One region of the Alkalibacter saccharofermentans DSM 14828 genome, then DNA from elsewhere that is predicted to be linked to it. Evidence: riboswitches for the same ligand, from Rfam matches in the RefSeq annotation. Region 1 holds a riboswitch; each other region holds the start of a gene.
The links. Region 1 has a riboswitch for cyclic di-GMP ahead of BUB93_RS05125 (FapA family protein). Riboswitches for the same ligand answer to the same signal wherever they lie in the genome.

Region 1 (4,219 bases):
TGCATTGATTTGTTTTCCCGCTATGATGGTCCCGCCTTTAACGACGCTGCTTGATTTCTCGCAGATTACTTTCCTTCCCGCCATAAGGTTAGACTGGTAACTTCCTTCTCCGGTTATTATTATGTCTCCACTGGAATTTACAGTAGCGCTTTTAGCGTACTTGACTCTAAGTATCTTAATGTCCTTCAGCTCTTCATCCATTAGGTTTTTATAGTCCTTCAACGTCTGATATATTTCTTTAAGCTCTGCAAATCCCAGCCGATGCAGCAGCTTCATTTCCAAGAATGCGTGCAGGATTGATTTTTTCAGTTCGTTTAATGTTTCAAGCTGAGAGATATTCATGGAGACTGCGCTTCTTTCCATTTCCTTTATCAATTCATCGAGATTATCCTTTCCTATGTTTATAATCTCAAGAATTTCTCTTTCATCCTTTACTTCGACCTGATGGAGGCCTTTGAATATCTTTTCGATTTCTATTGTCATTTCTTCCACGATATTGACTATCACGTGAAAAATACTGTTTTCATCTCCTGCCTGCAGCCTTCCTCCTACGACCTTTCCCTCTACGTCGATGTTTTGCATGGCAAATATTTGGGAATGATGCACAGAACCCATAATCTTTACGTTTCCCGTAGCCCTTATCACCATGTTATCCTGGACATTTCCCTTTACTACTACATCCCCGTCAAAATCGATATCATCAGTATCCTTGTCCAGATCGCCGATTACTGTCAGCAGCGGCATCACGCCAATTTGACCGTTTTTGCCAAATGGCCTTCCGTCTACAAGGGAATACAGCTCATCTCCCCTTTTTTCTGCCCCTTTTCCAGGGATAAGTTCCTCATCTTCAACAGGCAATACCTCTATGATCTCACCTAGGACGTTCATCCCTGGATATCCCATTATTGCAGGCATGATCTTTTTAGCCAAAAGATCTCCTTTTCTCACTATCGGCTCAAGCCCTTGCAAAATCTCCTTATCTCTTAATTCTTCACAGTAATAAAATTCTGTCTTTCTGCCGGCAACGGGGCTTTTCCCCTTTGCCGCAACGACCTTTACAGTCTCCTTTGCTTCACAGCCCTCTCTTACTGCAGCTTCGTCTATAAGCTCTCTTTTTATGCCATAATCTACCAATGTCGATATGCACTCTTTGAAAGAAACTTTTTTCGGTTCTACAAGGTCAAACCCCGGCTCAAGAACTGTTTTTCTTGATTTTGGAATATCCTTCAAATGAAAACGTTTGCCGTATTTTCGCTCAATGGTCAAATAAGCGCAAACTTTATCATTTGAAAATTCCACTTCTAAATGCTTTTCTGCCGGTATATCCTCAAATGCAAAGCTGACCTGATCCTGGGCGCTTAAAATCGTATTGACGGATGCCTTCTCACCGTTAAGGAACGTGTCCATCTGTGGACCTTTAATGAACACGGAGGGTTGTGAATCCTTGCCTGTAGCATCCGTTACCGCTAGCTTTCCATCAATGATTTCTACATGGCCGTCCCTGTTGTTCGGATCTTCTTTTATTTCGGATTTAACCTTTTCTATGTTGAATTTGCCGCATTTTTTAACCAGGCCCACCATTTTTGTCGATGGACTTTCAAGTTCCTCAATCCTAAGCTCTTCCTCGCTGCATTTAAAGTGCTTTACAGCCCTCTCCATGGCTTCCCTGCTGCTCATCGTCTCAAAAATCATATGCAATCCCTCCACAAAAAGGTCAACCCAAAGGCTGCCTTATAAAATTTTAGTTTACAGACTATATTCCGGCAACCCGACCATCCTATCCTTCGGCGTAAACTCGTAGCTTTGCGTCACCGCCCTTCGACGGTTTTATTTTTTTTTATATTTTATAAAATATTATCATAATGCAATTTAAGTGTCAAAAATATTCATTCTTTGACTATGTCATCGTCCACCTTCCTTAATTCGACGCTTTTTATCTCGTTTATGAACTCCTCATGATAAACCTTGTGTGAAAACAGCTTCTTGTAACCTGCTTCTTTCGCGCAAGCCTCTTCCGTCTCAAAATGAAATATCGTATAAGCCTTTAACTCTTCTAATTGATCAAAGAAAATCCCTCCTCTTATCTGTGCTCTTATTGTCTTTATCGGATCATTCCTCTATCATTTAACACGCCATGAAAAATATTTATCGTTTTTCTCACTCAATGACACCAATTCTTCCATTATGCTCATGAACTCTCCGCTGGGCATGGGTCTTCCGAAAAGATACCCCTGTGCTATGTCGCAATTGTAATTTTTGATAAGCTCAAACTGGTCTTTAGTCTCCACTCCCTCTGCCACGACAATGAGTCCAAGCTTGTGGCAAAGCTTGACTACCGACTCAAAAATGATTTCAGTTTCCTTATCCTCGCAGATCTGCATAATAAACGTGCGGTCTACCTTTACGATATCGATAGGAAGCTTAAGCAGATGCGTAAGGGATGAATATCCAGTTCCGAAATCATCCAATGCTATCATAAAGCCCAGGGATTTGAGCTTGTTAAGGGTATCGATTGCGTGACCCAGATCTTTGATTACTGCAGTTTCTGTTATCTCTATTACTACGTCCCATGTTTGAAGCTCGTATTTATTGACGAGATACTGAAGAAAGTTCACCGTATCAGGTTCCGCCAAGCTGATTCCTGACATGTTCACGCTCATCTGAATATTTTCATAACCGACCTTTTTCAGATGTTTTTTCTGTTTACAGGCCGTCTCAAATACCCACCTCTCGATGCTCTTTATATATCCGGTTTCTTCTGCAAAAGGTATGAATTCTACCGGTGAGACAAACCCCTTTGAGGGATGCTTCCACCTTATAAGGGCTTCCGCCCCGATTATCCCGCAGCTTTTAACATCTATCTTGGGCTGATAATAAAGCTCAAACTCTTCACTTTTAATGGCCTTTCGGATCTCCCGGCCTAGCTCCATGAACCTAAGAGTCTTATCCCCCATCATTTTTTCATATGAAACGTATCTGTTCTTTCCGGATTCCTTGCACCAGGTCAGAGCGATGTCGGCTTTTCTTAAAAGAGTCGCATAATCCTTGCCGTCCGTATCATAATCCGCTCCCCCCATGCTCACGGTTACAAAGTATTCCTGCCCCATGTAAATCCACGGTTTTCTGACATTCATAAAGACATTTTCAGTCAGGGACAACAGCTCCTCCTTTTCATTGTACAAAACTAGGCATACAAAGCTGTCTCCGCTTATCCTCGCATACAGACCTGTTTGGCTGATGTAGCTTTTGATTATTTTACCGATGTGTCGGATCAGCTCGTCCCCGGCCTGATGGCCTAGAGTGTCATTTATGTGCTTTATATCGTCAATATCAAGTATTATAAGCACAGCCTTCTTTTCTGTATTTTCAATTTCTTTAGCAACAAGCTCTACCTTTTCTTTGAAAAGCGTTATATTGGACATCCCCGTCAAGTGGTCATAATAAGCGAGCTTGTGAAGCCTCTTTTCCATTTCCTTTCTATCTGTGGTATCAAGTCCAATGGCTATTATGCCTGCCGCATTTCCATATTCATCATGGTATATTTCGTTGTTCCAAAGCACCTCTGCCACTTCTCCGTTTTTCTTTTTGATGGGGGCTTCGTTATTTTTTACTTTGAAATTATTTTTAATCTTAGAAATTATCTTTCTGCTGTTTTCTTCGTTCCCTTGGGTACTTATCAGCTCCACCACATCTTTTCCTATGGCTTCTTCCCTGGTATATCCCGTTACCAGTTGAGACCTTGGATTAAATTCCACTATTTTGTTGTCCATGTCAAATGCAACTATCATCACAGGCGCCTCGTGGATTATGGTTCTCAAATAATCGTTGTCGGTCTTAAGCTTCTGCTGAAGGTATAAGCTGAATACATTTCTTTCTTCAAGGAGCTTATATCCTTTTTCAATCTCTGCAGCCATCTCGTTATAACGTTTTAGATGCCTATAGGAAACTGCGACAAAGAAGAAAACCCCCAGCATCAGAATCCCCCAACCGGTTTGAATGGCATATCTGCCTTCAAATTTTATACTCGAAAAAGCAGTGATCACAAAACCTGCAAGAAAATAAAGGCCGACAACTTTACCGGCCTTTATCCAAGGAATTTTATAGTGACTGTTATTTTTTACAACTTGAGTATCCTCGTTTGTTTGATTCAATTAAACCCACCTTTCCGGAATCATCTTATTTAAAAATATCTATCAACTTGCTGAGCATTTCTGCCGAT
Region 2 (4,219 bases), on a different contig from region 1:
ATTGAATTGCCTTCTATGATTATATTTTCTGCATTCATAAATATTATTCCTGAGGCTTGAGTATTGTAGGTGGAGCAGTTTAGTATTTCAACATAACTTGATCCCTTGTCATCTGTAGTAGATCCAAACCCCGCCCATCTGGAGTTAATTACCCTTATGCCTTCAATTCTTAAATAGCTTTGAGTATTTATGTCAAAGAGGCTGCTCCAGTTATATCCCCAGTCTATTCCTTCACCGTCAACTACAACTGTTTCGTCCTGATAATTTGAAATAGTTATATAATTGTCCACTTCTCCTGACGTGCTCACTGTTACCGCTTCATTATAAACCCCTTCCCTTAAGTAGACCGTATCTCCTGCCACCATGTTTTCTGATGCTTTTTGGATGGTTCTCCACGGCTCGTCAAAAGTACCAGGGCTTTCATCATTCCCTTGAGTGGAAACATAATAAACGTTTTGTTCCTCCTCAACGTCCAAATTACAGCCAAGGAATAAAACAGGTATAACCAACAAAACCATAGCAGCAAGCATTTTTATACGTTTCATTTTATCAGCGCCTCTTTCCATAAAAATATACGCAACAAGCCCCAAAATTGTCGGATGTTCTTAACCTACAATTTGGGGCTTTGCTTAACAATTTATATTCTTATTATACTACACTTTACCATTTTTTATTGACAATCTTGTAATTAATGCCCATGATGCTTTAAAAAATGATTAATTAATTGTGTTCCCTTCAATAGTGGTCTCTGATTCAATTCCTCCGTCCATTACTATGGTTCCACCAGTTAATCTGTTTCCTGTAATAAAGATTCTTTTTGCATCTGGATTGTTCAAACGAATGTTCCCACCAGATATGGTGTTATTATAAAATTTTATATTGTCCATAGGACTTCTGTAATTATAATCCCAGCCTGCAACAGTGTATCCAACTCTGCAGTTTCTAATGGTATTGTTGTATATGTTTACGTTTCTCAGTGTTCCGCCCTTTTCAGACGCTACGGTTATTCCCTGTCCACAGTTGTATATGTTGTTTCCGTACACTTCGATATTGCTTGAGGTCTTGCTGTAAGAATCTATGTATATTCCGATCTTTGCGATGTCGTGGACTGTATTGTTGTATATCTTTCCGTTTGAAGACCCTTCCTTTGCGTCAATCCCCTCACCGCCAGCTCCCTGGACGCTGTTGGTTATGTTAAATACCCTGTTGTTTCTGATTACGAAGCCATTCACATTTGAAAATGAAATCGCTTCTTGAGAACCAGATGCCGTGCAAGCCTTTTCTACTGAATTTCCGTCAACTGTAATATTTGTTGCAGTATAAAATGCTATTCCCGACGCCCTCGTATTGGATGTAGAGCAGTTTATTACCTGAATATAGTTGGAGTTAGACTCTACCCTGGTGGAGCCTATTCCCGCCCATCTGGAATTGATCACCCTTAGGCCTTCAAGCCTTATGTAGCTCTTGGAATTAATGTTCACGAGGCTGTTCCAGTTGTATCCCCAGTCGATTCCTTTTCCGTCTACGACCGGCTTTTCACCTGGATAGTTTCTAAATGTAATATAGTTGCCGCTTGTCCCTGAGGTTTGCATGTCCACCTTTTCGTTGTAGGTGCCGCCTCTGATATAGACTGTATCCCCAGCTTTAACTGTATTTGCAGCCTTCTGTATGGTCCTAAATGGCTGTTGCTGTGTACCAGGATTTGAATCGTTCCCGCTAGTCGCTACAAAATATGCTCCTGCTACCAGTTTGACGCTGGTATCTCCTCTTGTTGCTTCGACACTACTTGTTGTCGATTCAGTCTTTGGAGCTGCTGTTTCAGTTTTAGTCGCGGTGCTTTGAGTACTTGTGCTGCTGCTTTTTGAAGCTGTTGATGTGTTTGCCGTTGACGTGCTTGTGGATGAAGTGCTTGTTGATTTGGAAGCTGAAGATTCAGTGCTTGCAACTGATTTTTCTGCATCTTTTTTGTCACTTGCTTCAACCTTTTTTTCTGCTTCTTTTTCTTCTTCTTGTTTTTCCGTCTCTTCTTCTGCATCATTGATTTTTTCAGATGCCGGCTTGTCTTCGTTTGCTATAGTGTTATCGCTTTGACTTATACTAGTGTCTGCGCTGTCGTCTGTGTCTAACCATTGTCCCGGATTCGCAAATGCTGCTCCGACCATGACAAAGAGTATAATCATACTGATTCCGACAAAAATAAAGCTTTTGTTGTTCTTTTTCATTGCTTTGTTTCCCTCTACTTTCTTTTTTCAACAGAGTGCCTGATGGATTCCAAACAAAAAAACCCCTTTTGGTAGCTGGCTGCCATTTTACAGGCCCTATAGCTTTGCGCCCCTTTCTTTCGGAAGGTCTGCCATTATCATTTGAAGTTTAATTTGTTTTAAATTAACTGGGAATGCTTCGTTCAGACAAACTGTCGCTTACTAAAAGGTCCAATATCTCTAAAACCTTTATTTTTCATGATGTTATCACAGCTGTTTTCCCATGTCAACATTAAGTTTTATCTGAATTTATTGCTTTCGAACTAAGTTTGTGTACCCATTATTTACAATTTATGTTTTTTGGTTCATCGTCCACATTTACCTTCATCGGATACCATATTGCCGGAGACGAAACCTTTCTCATAGTCCCTTAAATTTAGGTTTTTTTTGCTCTTTCCGCCGCTGTTTATTACAACACCTGCGATGTGGGCACCTATCTTTTCAAGTTTGTCCTTTACATCCTCAAGGCTTTTAAGTGACGTCTTGGCTTTTTTTACAACCAGGATGGTCGAATCCACGTTTGAGGCGATTATTGCCGCATCAAAGTAGTCTTCTATTGCAGGAGAATCAAATATAACTATACTATAGACCCTCTCAGTCTCATCGACAAACCGTGAAAACCTGTTGCCCATAAGAAGTGCTATGGGATTTTTATTGTCACACCCCGATGAAATATAATGCAGATTATCCGTATCTGTCTCAAGCAAGGCATCTTCCATAGAGCATTTACCCAACAGAATATCACTAAGTCCCATATTTCCCTTGTTCTTTATTTTTTTCGCAGCTAAAGGCTTTCTCATGTCTCCATCCACAAGCAGAGTCTTAAAGCCTGAAGATGCCATAGTCTTAGCCAACCCGTATGCTATGCTCGTTTTCCCCTCTGCCCGGCTGCAGCTTGTCATGACGTAGCTCGTGGTCTTTCTGCTATCTTCTTCCTTGGCAAGCTTTAAATTTACCGCTAGCACCTCGTATGCACTAGTTACTGCTCTGTTTATTTTATGTGAGCTGAGTGCTTTATTTCCCCCCATAGCCAAAATCCCCTTCATCAGTATTGTGTCTTGGTATAGTTCCCATCACTCTAAAACCCAAACCTTCCACTAGATCTTCTTCGAAATATACTTTTGGATTAAAATATTCCATTACGTATAATGCGCTAAATGACAATACCGAACCTGCTATCATGCCTAGGATCATAAATGCCACCCCATAATTTCTTTCCGGTTCGATAGGTACTATTGCCTCATCAAGTATGCCGACGTTTTCTGTATTGATAATGCTTCTAATAACCGTCGAAAAAGTCCTAGCCATGGAATTTGCTACAATCGCAGCCTTTTCCGGATCTTTGTCCTTCGCGTTGATATAAAATATATTTGAATCTATGCTGCTTGATATTGCGGTTTTTTCGAGTATTTCTTTTTCCGTCAGATTATACTGCCCAAGCTCCTCTATTACAGCTGAGATAACCCTCCTGCTGTGGATTACCTCCCTAAACTGGTTTAATACCTCCCGACTAAGCTGAATGTCGTAAAACTCCAATGTTTGTCCTTCTTCTCTTATTCTTTCCAGATCCATTGAATAAAGGGTTACTTCGGCTTTATATGTTGGAGGAGTATACGAAATCATCAAACCGGCCAGAACCCCTCCTACTAAGAAGGCAAAGGCCATGACCCACCACTTGCTTTTTAGAACTCCTATCAATCTTCTTATACTCAAAGCCGATCACCCTTCCTGTGGACACACCATCTTTAATTTACTTATACCTCTCAAAGAGTTATTCAAAACACAACTTGTCTACCGCGGAAAAACTTTATCGCCTTACCAGTTCCTTGATTCTAACAAAGATTTCGAGCATCACCTTTCTATCAAAGATAAAGCTTATCACCAGGGTAACAATACCACACCAAGCGGCCACTGCAAAAGCATCACGCACCCACCCTCCGTATGTTGACGGGTCTATA
Region 3 (4,219 bases), on a different contig from region 1:
TCATCCATATCTTTTTTATTTAGAAAAAACCCCCCCATATCGTCGAAGAGAAGCCTTACTTCCACTCCATCCTTTGCTTTGTTTTTAAGAATCTCCATGATTTCAGTTGCCAAAATTCCGCTTTTGAATATGAAGTATTGGAAGTGTATGTGATGCTTTGCTTTCTTCATATCCTCCATCAGCGCATCAAACTTTACTTTCCCGTCTGTAAAGAGCTTTAATTTATTGTTGTTGGTATAAAGGGCATTGCTAAGATTTTGATGAAAATAGACGAGATCTTTATATCTCTCCCTTGATTTTTCCTCAAAATATATCTTATCTTCAGCCATATCCTTCTTTTGCCTCTGAATCAAGCTATTGGTGAGAGCTTTCTCCTCTGTATTTAACTTGAATATCTTTCTTCTAGCCAGATTCTGAGAAAAAAATAAATAGAACACAAACCCCGCTGCAGGAATCATCCATAAAAGAAGCAGCCATGCATAAGTGCTCTGCGGATTTTTTCTTTCGAGAAATATTATCGTAAAAGTCAGTATTATGTTTATAATCAGCACTAAAGAAAGACCGTAACTGGTAGCCATCAGCATATGTAGATTCCTCCAAGTATCATATAGTTGACATATTAGTTAATTGTATCATAAATAACGCTGACCAGACCTTTAAAAAAAAATCCGGCAGAGTGCCGGATTTTTTTTGGGGATTCATCAAGAAACTTATTTATCAAATTTAATAGAAATTAACTGCTGAATATTCATCCTGACTCTTGACTATTTGCACTTCTCTGCCATTTCTTAATAGCTGTGCATCATAAGTGGCATCGACGACGTACCAATCTCCGTCCAAAAGGACCTCGTTCCAAGCATGGTATACCTCAGGCTGAAAGTCTCCATAACCTTTGACCAATTTCGATGGTATTCCTACGCTTCGAAGCATGGAAGCCATCAATGCGGAATAATCATAGCATATGCCGCCTCTTTCTTCTAGCGTAACCCTGTTGTCAGGTATGTAGGAATAATCAAGTCCGTCAATTTTATCGTAATCGTAGTCTATGTTTCTTACTATATATTCATATATTGCTTTGAATTTTTGTGAGTCTGTCTCAAGTCCTTCCGTAAGCTCTTTTGCAATAACCGAACTTTCATCATTTTTGCTCCAATTTACTGTTTGTATAGAGTTTAAATATACTAAATTGCCGTCTGTTAAATTTACATTTGCTTCGTAAGTGCCAAGGACTCTGTATTTGTTGTCTGTAGTATTTTCCAAAACCGATACCTTGTAGTCTCCGTTGCCAAATTGCAGAGGAAACAATTCGTAATTACCTATATCAACATAGTTGTAGTGCACTTGCTCTTCGCCTTTTTCCACCACTATTTTTATCTTTTTATCCAATCCGTAATTGAATTTGATTCCTATGACTCCTTGTTCCAACAGGCTTTCATTAACTTCGATGCTGCCTGATGAGGTTTCGAAATTTTTCACGTCAAGATTTTCAAGAGCAGTTTCCAATTCATTATAAGCGATATTCTGAGATGAGCTCAAGGGTATAAGCTCGTCGTTTATCAAACTGTCTTGATCTTTTGAAAATACGTTGCCAGTTGCTGCTCCTGCAGCAATTATTGCAAATATTAAAACAGCGGCTATGCTGAGCTTTTTCATAAACAAAACTCTCCTTTCGGCAACCGGCTGCCTTCCTTGAATTCAAGGTTAAGGCCCTTGGCTTTGCGTCCCAGTTTTTCAACTGGTTTGCCATTATCGATGAAAAGTCCATCGGTTTAATACAATAAAAAAACTTCCCCTTCGGTAACCGGCTATCTTCCTTTAAAAAGGTAAGACCCTTGGCTTTGCGTCCCAGCCTTTCGACTGGTTTGCCTTTATCGCTGAAAAGCATACACTTCTAGCAAGTAAATCTATCTACAGTACAATTCTACCACAAAAAAACCACAAACACAAGCAACCCGGCCTTTAAATATGATAAAATTGTACTAAAATTCGAACAACTGCTCCTTTTGATTTGTTTAAATCTGACCACAGAAGGATAAAAATAAGGTAACTTTAATTCAAGGGGGAAATATAATGAATATAGTAATAGTAGGAAACGGAGCAGCCGGGCTTTCTGCCGCCGAAGAGATAAGAAAGCATGATCCGTCTGCAACAATAACAATGGTAACAGAGGAGTCATACTACACTTATTACAGAACAAGGCTTTCACACTATCTGTCAAAAGATTTTTCAATTGATGAAATTTACATACATCCGGAAAATTGGTACAGAGACAACAAAATAGACATAATCCTCGAAACCAAGGTGAAAAAAATAAATACAAATGAAAAGACCGTCATCATCTCAGAAGATAAGAGCCTGCCTTACGACAAGCTGCTTCTGGCAAATGGGGCATCCAGCTTCGTACCACCTGTTGAAGGCTCAGACAGCAAGGGAGTTTTTTCACTTAGAGACATGGATGACGTAAAAAGCATTCAAAAATTTTCGAAAACCGCGAAAAAGGCTACAGTAGTAGGAGGAGGACTTTTAGGTCTAGAAGCTGCAAACGCATTAAAAGAATTAGGTCTTGATGTAACCGTTGTGGAGTTTGCCCCCAGGCTTCTGCCAAGGCAGATGGACGAAGAGGCTTCTAATGTGGTTAAAAAAATCGTGGAGGATCAAGGCATATCATTGTACTTAAACGCCCAGGTTGAAAAAATAGAGGGCAATCCGGTAACCGGATGCATTCTAAAGGGCGGCGATAAGGTCGACGCAGATCTTGTGCTCTTTTCTACAGGAGTACGGTCCAACATAAGCCTTGCCAAGGATGCTGAAATAGCAACAGACAAGGCGATAATAGTCAACGAGTACATGGAAACCAGCGCAAAAGACATCTACGCAGCAGGAGATGTTGCAGAATTCAATCAAATGTCTTTTAATATCTGGCCTATTGCCATAGAACAAGGTAAAATGGCAGGCCGGAACATGATTGGCAAAGAAGAATCTTATGAAGCCATCACACCTTCAAACATGCTTACGATTTTAAACGTGAAGGCATTTTCACTTGGAGACATCGAAGGCAAGACTGAAGGTTTGAACTGCTTGCGAGATAGAAACGACACTAAATTCAAAAAATTGTTTTTCAAAGATGGCAAGCTAGCCGGAGCTATACTCATAAATGACATCGCAATGGCAGGCAAGCTCAAGAAAAAGATGGGCGAGGATTACTCCCATCTTCTAAAAGAAGATATTTCGGATAAGGAAAAAATAGAAAAATTATAACTTGATCAGCTTGGCATTAACGGCTACTATAATTGTACTTAAGGACATCAGCACAGCACCTAAAGCCGGAGATATGACAATTCCTGCGGAATAGAGAACGCCTGCGGCCAAAGGAATTGCAATTACGTTGTATCCTGTGGCCCACATCAGGTTTTGAATCATTTTTCTATATGTCAGCTTGCCTAAAACAATGAGTACCGTCACATCCAACGGATTGCTATTGACTAAAATTATATCGGCAGTTTCGGCCGCTACATCAGTCCCAGAGCCAATAGCAATCCCCACATCAGCTTGAGCAAGTGCCGGAGCATCGTTTATTCCATCACCTGTCATGGCCACATACCTGCCTTTGTTTTGAAGCTCTTTGATTTTTTCTAGTTTCTCTTCAGGTAAAACCTCCGCAAAGTATCCATCTAAATTTAATTTTTCAGATACTTGAGCAGCAGTTTTTTTATTATCCCCTGTGAGCATCCAGCAGCCTATCCCCATGCTTTTCAGTTTCTCCACAGCTTCCATTGATTCGGGCCGGATTTTATCGGAGAGCCCAAATGCAGCTAACAGATTTTTTTCTTTTAACAGAAAAACATTAGTTGAAATATCAAAATCGGGCATATCACCGGGTATGTTTATGTTGTTTTCCCGCAAAAATCCCGGACTTGCCATGAAATACTTTTCTCCATCTATATAACCTTCTACCCCTTTTCCCTTTATAGCTTTAAACTCATTTATATCAAACATCTCCATGCCAATCGATTTAGCATGTGCAACTATTCCGTCGGCTATGGGATGCTCGGAGTTTTTTTCCAAGGATGCGGCAATTTGAACCGCCTTGTTTTTATCCATGTTGTCCCCAAATACCTCAATATGATTCACTCCAAATTTTCCTTCCGTCAAAGTTCCTGTCTTGTCAAACACAACCGTGTCTATTTTCCTAGAATTTTCAAAGGCGGTCCTATTTTTT

Region 2: another riboswitch for cyclic di-GMP. It lies ahead of BUB93_RS10105 (right-handed parallel beta-helix repeat-containing protein); the one in region 1 lies ahead of BUB93_RS05125 (FapA family protein).
Region 3: another riboswitch for cyclic di-GMP. It lies ahead of BUB93_RS06805 (transglutaminase-like domain-containing protein); the one in region 1 lies ahead of BUB93_RS05125 (FapA family protein).

Annotation. Positions count from the first base shown of each region.
Region 1 is NZ_FQTU01000005.1:119,366-123,584, forward strand. Features, by position in the region: gene BUB93_RS05125 (FapA family protein) at 1-1,692, opposite strand, end outside; cyclic di-GMP riboswitch class I at 1,760-1,842, opposite strand; gene BUB93_RS05130 (sensor domain-containing protein) at 2,121-4,151, opposite strand.
Region 2 is NZ_FQTU01000017.1:21,915-26,133, reverse strand. Features, by position in the region: gene BUB93_RS10110 (right-handed parallel beta-helix repeat-containing protein) at 1-545, opposite strand, end outside; gene BUB93_RS10105 (right-handed parallel beta-helix repeat-containing protein) at 717-2,222, opposite strand; cyclic di-GMP riboswitch class I at 2,290-2,365, opposite strand; gene BUB93_RS10100 (CpsD/CapB family tyrosine-protein kinase) at 2,567-3,289, opposite strand; gene BUB93_RS10095 (YveK family protein) at 3,276-3,974, opposite strand; gene BUB93_RS10090 (lipopolysaccharide biosynthesis protein) at 4,069-4,219, opposite strand, start outside.
Region 3 is NZ_FQTU01000008.1:50,213-54,431, forward strand. Features, by position in the region: gene cls (cardiolipin synthase) at 1-584, opposite strand, end outside; gene BUB93_RS06805 (transglutaminase-like domain-containing protein) at 724-1,653, opposite strand; cyclic di-GMP riboswitch class I at 1,669-1,755, opposite strand; cyclic di-GMP riboswitch class I at 1,794-1,877, opposite strand; gene BUB93_RS06810 (NAD(P)/FAD-dependent oxidoreductase) at 2,071-3,258, shown strand; gene BUB93_RS06815 (copper-translocating P-type ATPase) at 3,253-4,219, opposite strand, start outside.